Regions from separate parts of the Bartonella sp. AA86SXKL genome, predicted to be linked through region 1. Evidence: predicted binding sites of a transcription regulator. Region 1 holds the regulator's gene; the other holds the start of a gene.
What was found. Region 1 encodes LexA, which represses DNA repair genes until DNA is damaged. Its sites were predicted from a motif close to TGTTCNNNNTGTGTTCNG; they were not measured.

Region 1 (6,955 bases):
AGAAGCAACTTGATCGAATGGTATCGGCTTATCAACCATGATAGGACCAATTTCTGGCAATTTAACTGCAACAGTTTTATTACGTTGTTCTTGTTCAACAGCAGCTGCTTTAGCTAATTCTTTTTTGTTCCCTGTATTGCGCTGCTCTTTTAACAAAACAGTTTCTCTTTTTTTCGCAACATTTTCCGACGCTAATGAATATGGGGCAGCATTTCCAGGAGTATAAGAGGACATTAAATATGCAGCATCATAATAGCCAACAGGTGCTTCAGCAATATATTCTACTTTAACATCTGCGACCCCCCTATCTACATACCCCAGTATTGTCGCAGCTTGCCTTGATAAATCAATGATTCTGTCTTTCATAAAAGGTCCGCGATCATTCACTCTAACAACGATTGAAGATCCATTTTTTAAATTAGTAACACGAGCATAGCTAGGTAAAGGCATTGTAGGATGAGCAGCAGTCAAAAGATTCATGTCATAAATTTCACCATTGGCAGTTAAACGTCCATGAAAATCTGAACCATACCAAGATGCTTCGCCAACACGTTTATAAGTTGGATCACTTTGAGGATAATACCACTTTCCTTTTATTTGATAAGGTTTACCAACAATCACTCGTCCACGCTTTTTTTCTTCTGATTGATTCTTCTTATTGGATACTTGTTGAGGTAGTACAGAAGTGTTTACGTTAATTGGTTTATTATGATAGGAATCTTTTATTGAAAAATTCATAGTTTGGCTTGCGCAACAAGATACCAGTGACTGAGAAATGACAATCATAGAAAACAATTGAAGTGTTGGTTTAATCATAAAAGTAATTTTCTTTTTTCTATTTGAAGGCATCTATTCAGTCCACTTATTTCTGTTAAGTACTACTGTAAAAACCACGTCACGCTTTTGTACGCAACGGAAGAATTTACGTTTTTAAATGATTCCCCTCGCGTATATACCACTCTTGAATTGTCCCCTTTTACCAAGAAATTAACGTATTGTTAATCTTTTTATGGTTTTCATACGAAATAAATGTAGTCTAGTAGATATTAAAAAGATTAAAAGTTAAACAAATCAACATCTTATAGAAAATTCATTTCATAATATAAGTGTGAATAAGTGGTGATTTTAGCAACTGTTTTGCGAATCATGTAATGCAGTGGATATTAAAAAAAACACCTATGGATTGAGAAAATTAGAAACCACATGTGCTGCCAACGCAGGTACAACCCTATCCATAAGCTTAAAGCTCTTTTTTGTTGGAAAGGAGACAGCATAACATCGCTCTATTCCAAAACAGCTGATAAAAATAGAATCAATAAAAACTTCAAAAAGAATCAAAAAAAGATTCTTAAATTTTTTATAGCCTATTGATATTACTTAAATTTGGTGAGCGCGCAGGGATTCGAACCCTGGACCTACTGATTAAAAGTCAGTTGCTCTACCAGCTGAGCTACGCGCTCTCACACAAGCTATCTAGTTTGCATACTATCTAGTTTGCAGAAAGTGAAGGGAACATACGGTTGACTTTCCATTTGGTCAACACCTTTTGAAAAAAAATATTATTATTTTCTTCAGTTATCAATAATTTTCCGTTTTCGCCCCTTTACTTCATCATTGTATAAGTACTCTTTAATCTTCTTTTTGAAGTTTCAATAAAGGAAAAATTTCACTGCAAAATATTGCATAGATTCGAAGCGTTAAAATTATGAGAAATACCCCCTTCCCCTCACATGGGTTGTTGAGCATAATGGGTAGAGAAGAAAAAATACCTTTTATTATAATATTATTTTTATATCTTAGTGTTCAATTTTCAAATATGAATACAGCTTTATAAGATAATATATTGATTTATAATAATTTATCATTTTTTACTTGAGTGAAAAGTCTCAAATAATGTAAGTTTTTCTCATTTCAAATCTTTTTTATATTGAAACAATAAAAAGCATTTTCTTGACCGATATAAGTGAGAGAATAAAACTATAAAAAAGAAATGAAAATACCTTTTATGCCTCCTTTTAATAACCAAAAATTATCGCAACATTAGGGGTCATGAAAATAGTATATAGCGGTTGACACGTTAGACTTGAAAATGGAACAATGAGCAACAATGGCTTTGAGAGTATGATTTTTGTTCATGTATAATGAATAATAACGAAAGCCAATTTATCCTATAGAATAAAGTAGATATGAAGCAAAATTTAGTCTCATTGAAAATATCCCGAATGACTATAAATTATGCTCACTATTAGAGCTGTAGATAATTTTACTAAGAATAAAAAAGCAGAAATAATATGCAGTATGCAAAATGATTTTAAGTGTTCTGAATATATAGAATGCCTTCTAGTTAACTTTTTTATATTAAAATTTACAAAATACGTAAATATATTTTTAGAAGAAAAGGATAATACTAGTCACAAAATTTAGTATTGGATAATTCAGTCAGAACTATAAAGTATATTTATACATTATTTAATATTAATGTATATATACAGTATATAAATAACAATTTAAATATATCTATAAATAAAAATATTGATTTATTAAATTGATAAGATCAAAAACAAAGAAAATAATTTTGATTTGGCGATAAAAATTGTAAAAGTTCTATATATAAATGTATTTTTACTTTACTAATTTTTATTATTTTGATTGGAATATTGAATGTTAACATGTAAACAATATGAGCTACTCTTGTTTATTCATAACCATATAAAAGAAACTGGTGTTCCTCCTTCTTTTGAAGAAATGAAAAATGCATTAGAACTTTCTTCAAAGTCTGGTATTCATAAGCTCATTATAGCCTTAGAACAACGAGGTTTTATACGTCGCTTGCCCAATCGTGCTCGTGCTGTGGAGGTGATTCGACTCCCTGAAAAAATAACATTTAACCTTTCTTTAGCACGTAAAATTTCTCCCAGTATGATAGAAAGAAAGAAAAGAGAAATATCAAAAAGTTTGAGTCCCTTTGATGAAGAAGAAAAAAAAAATATCACCATTCCTATTATGGGACGTATTTCTGCAAGCGTACCCGCCTCTGCTATACTGCAACAAATAAACAGCCTTTCTCTTCCACTCGATATGGTTAATACAGGTGAGCACTACGCATTAGAAGTTAAAGATGATTCTATGATGGAGGCTGGTATCCTTGATAAAGATACGATCATTGTGAAACGTCAAAATACAGCAATAACAGGTGAAATTATTGTTGCGTTTATTGATAAAAAAGAAGCCACATTAAAACGTTATCGACGCAAAGGAGCTTCTATTGCATTAGAAGCTGCAAATCCTCATTATGAAGTACGGACATACGAATCCGAGCGTGTAGAAATACAAGGCAAACTTACCGGTCTTATTCGAAAATATTAAAAAATAAACCTTATAGTACGCGATAGATATCGCAGTAAGAAACTGTTGAGCATTTTTTTATTGTGCCACACGCAATTGACTTCTTCTCCACAGCCAAAGGATGCCCCCAATTAGGTTTATAAACAATCCAGATCCTTATCGAGCGGGTTTCACTTTCCCCTTCCCCTCCATGTCCTTCTCTTACGCAAGGCTTGACAAGTAAGTTTTAAAATATTCACCACGTACTTTGAAAAGAACTTAAATGCTTTGAAGGAAGCAGCCTTATATCATCATCCTCAATGACGGAATTTTACGATATAATAAGACAAAATTGTATGCATGCATAAAAACATATAAAATTTTGTAGAAAAAAATCAAATAACTTTGTAACAGATTGTATTGCATAGGTATAAAAATAAAGAACATTATTTTTAAGTTAATAAAAGCGTAACTCAATCATTCATAGTAATTGTAGGATCATTATGGTAGCACCTCGTATTAGTTTTGTCTCCCTCGGATGCCCAAAAGCACTCGTAGATTCTGAGCGAATTATTACACGCCTTCGCTCTGAAGGGTATGATATTTCACGTCAACATCAAGGAGCTGATGTCGTTATTGTGAATACCTGTGGTTTTCTTGACTCGGCAAGGAGAGAATCATTAGCCAATATTGATGAAGCTCTTAAAAAAAATGGAAAAGTTATTGTAACAGGGTGTCTTGGTGCTGATCCTGATGCTATTCGCCAAACATATCCTAATGTATTGGCTATTACAAAACCGCAAGCTTATGAAAGCGTTATAGAAGCTGTTCATACAGCAATTCCTCCTGTTCATGATCCTTTTCTTGATTTAGTTCCTCCCCAAGGTATTCGTTTAACACCTCGCCATTACGCCTACTTAAAGATTTCTGAAGGATGCTCTAATCGGTGTAGTTTTTGTATCATCCCTACTTTGCGTGGTGATCTCACTTCACGTCCCATCAGCGATGTTCTTCGTGAAGCTGAAAAACTCGTGCAAGCGGGTGTAAAAGAACTTTTGGTTATTTCACAAGATACGAGTGCTTATGGTATTGATCTTAAATATCTCGAAAATTCTTGGAAAGATCGTACAATCAAAACGAAATTCTTTGATCTTTGTCGTGAACTAGGCGATATGGGTATTTGGGTACGTATGCATTACGTTTATCCTTATCCCCATGTTGATGAAGTTATCGAACTTATGGCTGCAAAAAAAATTCTTCCTTATCTGGATATACCTTTTCAGCATGCATCACCGACTGTTTTGCATCACATGAAGCGTCCCGCACTTATGGAAAAAACAAATCGTAGAATTGAAAAATGGCGGAAAATATGTCCAGATCTTACTTTGCGATCAACATTTATCGTTGGTTTTCCTGGTGAAACGAATGAAGATTTTAATATACTTCTAGAATGGCTAGAAGAAGCAAAAATTGAACGCGCGGGGTGCTTTAAATATGAAGAAGTAAAAGGAGCTGCCGCAAATGATTTGGGATTAGAAAATATTCCTGAAGAGGTGAAAGAAAACCGCTGGCATCGTTTTATGGCAAGACAACAACAAATTTCTACACATCTTTTAAAGAAAAAAATTGGAAAAAGACTCCGAGTGCTTATCGATGAAAGTCAAGGAAAAGTTGCCAAAGGACGTAGTCAGTACGATGCTCCAGAAATAGATGGTGTTGTCCATATATCATCACGACGCCCACTGCGTGTTGGTGAATTTGTCACCGTTAAAATCGAACAATCGGATGCCTATGACCTTTATGGTATAGCAGTTTAAAAATTTAACTCCTTCCCTGTCCTCAATGATGAAGATTTCTATTAGCATCGGTTTATAAAAAGATCAGCTACTCACAATCGAACTTGATCACTTATATAGCTCACTTCATGAGAATTTACGAGCAATCCTTGCTCTGAATGTTTGCTATACACTCCCAAAATACAAAGCAGTTATATATTCTCTTAATTTAATGCCTTAAATGAGCTTTAAATGGCGGTGACAGCGGCGCAAAAGAATAAAATCCACAAGGTTCACCATTTTTAATTAACAAAAGAGCAAATCGACAACCGTACTATTTTCCCATTTTTCATATTACGACAGTCATTGGTTAGTGAAAGGAAACTTTTTTCAAGAGTGTTTTATGCACACAAGAATTTCCTTTGTGATATGCAGGCAGATGTTTTTTATAGATGCAATATAAGAGAATTTGAAACAAAACAATCTGACGGTATTTAAATTAAAAAACAATAAATTATCATTATAAATAAGTATCTTATCGTAAATTCTTTGAACTTATTTTTTTAATATCTAATTTTTATTAACACGTTTTAAAATCAAAGAATTTCTTATCAAGCAAATGACTTGGGCGTACATTTGTTAAAGCGCGAATCATCGTATCTTTACGTCCTGGCATTTGTCTTTCTATATTTTTCAGCATTTCTTTCATTGCATTACGTTGTAATCCATCTTGACTACCGCAAAGATTACAAGGAATAATTGGAAATTGCATTTCTTGAGAAAATTTTTCCATATCTTCCTCAGCAGCATAAACAAGAGGACGTAACACAAAAAGATCTCCTTCATCATTTTTAAGTTTTCCAGGCATAGCAGCTAATCGACCACCATGAAACAAATTCATAAAAAATGTTTCTAAAACATCATCACGATGATGACCTAAAACTAATGCAGAACATCCCTCTTCACGTGCAATACGATAGAGATTACCACGTCGTAATCGAGAACAAAGTGAACAATATGTCTGCGACTCTGCCAATTTATCTGTAACAATGGAATAAGTATCCTGATATTCAATACGATATGGAATTTTATAAGAACTTAAAAAATCTGGAAGAATATGCTTAGGAAATCCTGGTTGCCCTTGATCAAGATTACAGGCAAGAATTTCAACGGATAAAAGACCTCGCCACTTTAAGTCTAAAAGAAGCGCTAATAAACCATAAGAGTCTTTTCCACCCGATAAAGCAACAAGCCATTTTTTCCCTGTAGAGAGCATAGAAAAATCATCCAAAGCTTGTCGCATATGACGTAAAAGTCGTTTGCGCAATTTATTAAATTCTACGCTTGAAGGAGCAACACGAAACATTGGATGACAATTATCTGCTTCGCTTATTAAAGGATCATCTCTCCCTTTGTTTTCTTCTATTGCCTGATATTCAACTGAAACATCATTCATAATACCATATCCTGCACAATAAACGGCTCGTTTTGCAAAGATAAAAACAAATATTAAAGCAAGCTTACATTTATGTTTTTTGAATTTATAAATTAGATACATAAAAAAGAAATGGAACTATACAAATTTATGACTATAAAAACATAGCAATAAACTTAATATAGAACCATTTACAAAAAGAACTTATTAACTTCAAATATTGTAAGAATAACACAATATTTTGAAGTTATCATAATAGAAGAGAGAAATAATTTCTCTTACAGAAAAATTATCGAGAATAAAATTCAACAACCAAATTAGGTTCCATTTGCACAGCATAAGGAACATCTGCAAAAGCAGGAATACGTGTAAAGGTTGCTTTCATCTGTTTATGATCTGCTTCAATATAATCAGGGACATC
Region 2 (4,650 bases), on a different contig from region 1:
TTTAACCAAAGCAAAATCACAAACACGCCGTAAAAGCCGTCCGGCAATACGAGGGGTCCCCCGTGCTCGGCGTGCAATTTCATGAGCACCATCATCACTGATCTTGACGGCAAAAAGTCGTGCATTACGCTGCACAATATATTCCAATTCTTCTATAGTATAAAAATTGAGACGAATTGGGATGCCAAAACGGTCTCTCAGCGGCGTGGTCAAAAGCCCCAAACGTGTGGTTGCCGCTACCAAAGTAAATTTAGCCAGATCAATTTTCACCGAGCGTGCGGCCGGCCCCTCCCCAATGATCAAATCAAGTTGATAATCTTCCATGGCTGGATAAAGAATTTCCTCAATCGCCGGATTTAAGCGATGAATTTCATCAATAAACAAGACATCACGTTCTTCAAGATTGGTCAAGAGAGCGGCTAAATCCCCTGCTTTAGCGATGACCGGCCCTGAAGTAGAGCGAAAATTAACGCCTAATTCTTTTGCCATAATCTGTGAAAGCGTTGTTTTTCCTAACCCCGGTGGTCCTACAAACAAAACGTGATCCAGCGCTTCTTGCCGTGTTTTTGCTGCTTCAATAAATATTTTTAAATTAGCCCGTGCCGCTTCTTGACCAATAAAGTCATCGAGAACTTGTGGCCTCAAGGAACGATCTGGATCGTTAGGAAGGGGGGCGGAACCCAGAAGGCGTTTATCTTCATCTTTATGCATTGTTACCTTGATTTTAAGTAGGAGAAGAAAGCAATTTGAGACTATGGCGGATCAGCAGGGCAGAAGAAACAGTTTCCCCCTCAAGAGCATTCATCGCAAGAGCAAGAGCACGGGATGCATGTTCCCGTTCAAACCCTAGCTTCATCAACGCGGAAAGCGCATCATGCGCAGGTTGATTGGTCATCTCACGCTGAGGAACAGAAACAGTCTTGACCACTTGTTCAAAGGGGAGTGTTTTACTTTTCAGTTCACCCACAATTCTTTCACTGACTTTTTTACCAACGCCTGGCGCTCGACTAATCATCGCAACATCATTTAAAGCAATAGCCTGTGCAAGTTCATCTGGCGATAAAGTACCCAAGATTGCCAAAGCAACCTTTGCCCCTACTCCAGGAACATTTTGTAGAAGACAAAACCACTCCTGTTCAGCTCTTGTAGCAAAACCAAAAAGGCGGATTGCATCTTCCCGAACATGCGTTTCAATAAAAAGGCTTAACGCCTCCCCAACCGAGGGTAAAGAAGGACGCAGACGATTTGACACAAAAACAACATACCCCACACCGTGAACATCAAGAAGGATATGATCATCAAAGATATGTTCAAGAGTGCCCTTTAATTTGCCAATCATGCTTTCACCCCAATCATATCGCCATCCTTGCCTGATAAGATCGGTCAACACTCTTACGATGCATACTATGACAAAGAGCAAGAGCAAGAGCATCAGCTGCATCACTGCTATCAAATTCAGCCCGTGGGAGGAGAACTTTGACCATCATATGGATTTGTTCTTTAGCCCCATGTCCAACACCAATAACCGATTTTTTCACTTTGTTGGGCGCATATTCAAAAACAGGAAGAGTTGCTTGCGCAGGAACCAGCAATGCAATTGCACGCGCTTGCCCAAGTTTTAAAGTTGCTGTAGCATCTTTGTTGACAAACACATGTTCTACAGCAGCTTCATGGGGCATAAATTGATGCACAACCTCTGAAAGACCTTTGTGGATCTGACATAGCCTGGAAGCCAGCTCACACTGTACATCAGAAGAAACCGTCCCTGCTGCAATAAACTGAAGACGATTACCCACAACATCGATAACGCCCCACCCTGTACGCCGTAATCCGGGATCAATGCCTATAATACGAATCGTCTCTGCCATAAACTACAGTCTATACACTTTTCCCCCCTGTGAATAAAGATGTGAATAAAGACAAGAACACAAAGAAACCAGCAACCCAAGACAAAACCAGTAAAAAGATAATCATACCCCCAAATTTATACAATTATAACACACAACGAACAGCATCTTTATGGAATACACTTTATGAAGCATAACTGAAATCAATCAAAACCATTCACACATTACAAGCAAACACCCTCTAAAGCATAAAAATTCCCTTTCTATATCATACTAATGCCATAACGGTTAAACATCGCAAGCGAGCAAATAGAGAGTGCTGGATTGTACATTCATTAAGTGTAAAGAGGCTATGCAATGGATGGTACACACTTTGCGAAAACTTTTTACATTATAGCATGACGCTACCATTATAAATCAACGCATTGATTTATAATGATAATTAATTATTTTGTATGTTGCATAAGAATCCCGAATATCCTAAGATTTTCTCATTACAAATCTGTTTATCTTGAATCAATCAAAACCATTCGCTTACATATGAAACGTGGGATTGCCGTATAGAGTGAAACTGTACAAGAAAGGACTAAAAATGCCTCTAATGAATTGACTCAAGTGCCAAAGGCTGTTGCAACATTGGGGACTGGCAAAGATGATGATAGTGCCGGCTTTCTCCTTTGCAAACGTAAAGATGAGGAGAGCTCAACGGATATGAATAAGAACTGAGAGGTGTTTTTGAATATACCCATCACACCACAATGACATTACGTAAAGAGGAACATTGCATAGAGAGGGACATTGCATGGGGGCACAAGGAACCCATGGGACATTCATTATATGGCACTTTGATTTTGGATATTTTATTTTACGCGAGGGAAATAACTTCCATTCAAAACAAAAGAAGCCCCAAAACTGCAACAATGTGTATTATCCTCATTAACACACACTTTACAGCAACTTTATAGGCATAAATTATAGAGCATAAATAAATTAATGTACAAGCCCCTGCTCTATCTAGCGTCTAATCATTATCAGAGCCAAAACAAAATCACACGATAGATCAACAGAAAGTGTTCTAGCTGCAATCAACCAAAGTCGATTTCCCACAAAGACCAACCATACCCTATTCCATGCCATAATTCAAAATCAATACCTATCCCTCTCTCAGCTATAAACTCAAGATATTTCCTACGCTCAAATAGAAATTAGGCAGAAAAAAGCACTCTAGATTGGTTTTAGTTGTGAAATTTTGGTTGTAAAAAATGGATATACTGCTCTAAATATCGCAAGAAAGAAGCAAGGCGCTATTCTTCTCAGAACGCCCAAAAGCTGTTTTCAGTAATTCGATTTATTTTCCCACTGGATTATCATCGTTCAAAATATAGCCGCCGCTTATTGACCAAAGCGCTTAAACTACAGCAGCATCTCTAAATGAAACAAAATGCACGCTTCTAAACGTAATGAATGAGAACAAATTGACGGAAAATTTCTGGCAATTCATGCCAATGAGGGGGTTCAAGTTCCAATGTCGGTGTATGAAGTGACACTTTTACAATTGCTTTTTTTATTTGTTCTGATGATATTTCCCCTTCGCGCAAAACAAGGGGAGTACCTCTAAGAACGCCCAAAGGCTGTTTTGAGCAATTCGATTTGTTTTCCTACAGGGTTATCATCTTCTAAGGCACAAGAGGCTGCAGTTTCCCACCCAGCACGCATATACTGTATCCGCGCTTCTAAACGCAATGAATGAGAAACAAATTGGCGAAAAATTTCTGGCAATTCATGCCAATGAGGGGTTTCAAGTTCCAATGTCGGTGTATGAAGTGACACTTTTACAATTTCTTTTTTTATTTGTTCTGATGACATTTCCCCTTCACGCTCTGCGCGAAGAAGAAGGAGTTGAGAAGCGATTTGCATAAGTCGTGTACTTAAATACATAGCCTCTTTCGCATAGACTGCAGAAACCTCTGCCGAAAGAGAGCGTGCCACTAATTTCCCTTCTGAGTCAATATACGCTGCGGTTTTTTCAATCAGCGCCATTGTTTCTTCGTAGAGACGATTAAAAGCATTTTCAAAAGCATTATGCTCAATCATGATAATAGGTTCATCATATGGACGTTTATGTACACTCACGCTTTTATACTCCAAGTATCAGCACAAAATCATACCCCTCAACGAACAGAGTATTAAAAAGTTTCTTTTGTTGCTGTATAGAACGCTTTTTTTTTAAAACTGCTACCTCTTTTAATTTTTTTGCGCAACGCACTTTTTATACTAAGGTTAACGTGCCCAACAAACACTATAGGAATGTTTTTTATAAACGGATCATTTTCCTTGAAAAGGACCACTGCCAAGATTGCCGTTTTTCACAATAATAAGCGACTCCAAATTGCAAAGCAATACCCGTTATTATTAAGAAGGTATCGGAAAAAACCGTTTCTGTCATCACTGTTTTTATAATTTGTCCAAACATCGCAAAAATGGTTCCCGTTACAAAGACCGGTAAACTATGTTTTCCTAAAATTGCTAAAGGATGTTTCTGAGAAACATAAAACCATTTATTGATGCGTGGCAAAGAAAGAATGAGAAAGGCTAATGCAAGAACATGGAGTAAACGTGGCAAGCTTAAAAAGGTTTTATTAAAGTTCACCAACGGGGAAGACCAGCCAAGCCACCCCAAAATGCCCCACCAGTTTAAGCGAACCCATAACAGCGCCAACAAGAGATACGCTGCCGCACAAACAATCCAAAAAGACTGAAAAGCGATTGTTTTTCCTTGTTTAAGCGCTAAAGTACTGGTCAA

Region 2: a site for LexA is predicted at 1,994-2,011, ahead of ruvC (crossover junction endodeoxyribonuclease RuvC). Genes of this name have one in related genera too.

The regions. Positions count from the first base shown of each region.
Region 1 is NZ_JBHIRE010000005.1:43,321-50,275, reverse strand. Features, by position in the region: gene ACFIO5_RS03730 (septal ring lytic transglycosylase RlpA family protein) at 1-849, opposite strand, end outside; tRNA gene ACFIO5_RS03725 (tRNA-Lys) at 1,385-1,460, opposite strand; gene lexA (transcriptional repressor LexA) at 2,662-3,366, shown strand; gene rimO (30S ribosomal protein S12 methylthiotransferase RimO) at 3,828-5,141, shown strand; gene ttcA (tRNA 2-thiocytidine(32) synthetase TtcA) at 5,680-6,555, opposite strand; gene rpsD (30S ribosomal protein S4) at 6,824-6,955, opposite strand, start outside.
Region 2 is NZ_JBHIRE010000006.1:100,968-105,617, reverse strand. Features, by position in the region: gene ruvB (Holliday junction branch migration DNA helicase RuvB) at 1-711, opposite strand, end outside; gene ruvA (Holliday junction branch migration protein RuvA) at 725-1,339, opposite strand; gene ruvC (crossover junction endodeoxyribonuclease RuvC) at 1,353-1,868, opposite strand; partial or broken gene ACFIO5_RS04435 (DUF1465 family protein) at 3,196-3,442, opposite strand; gene ACFIO5_RS04430 (DUF1465 family protein) at 3,462-3,980, opposite strand; gene ACFIO5_RS04425 (OpgC family protein) at 4,162-4,650, opposite strand, start outside.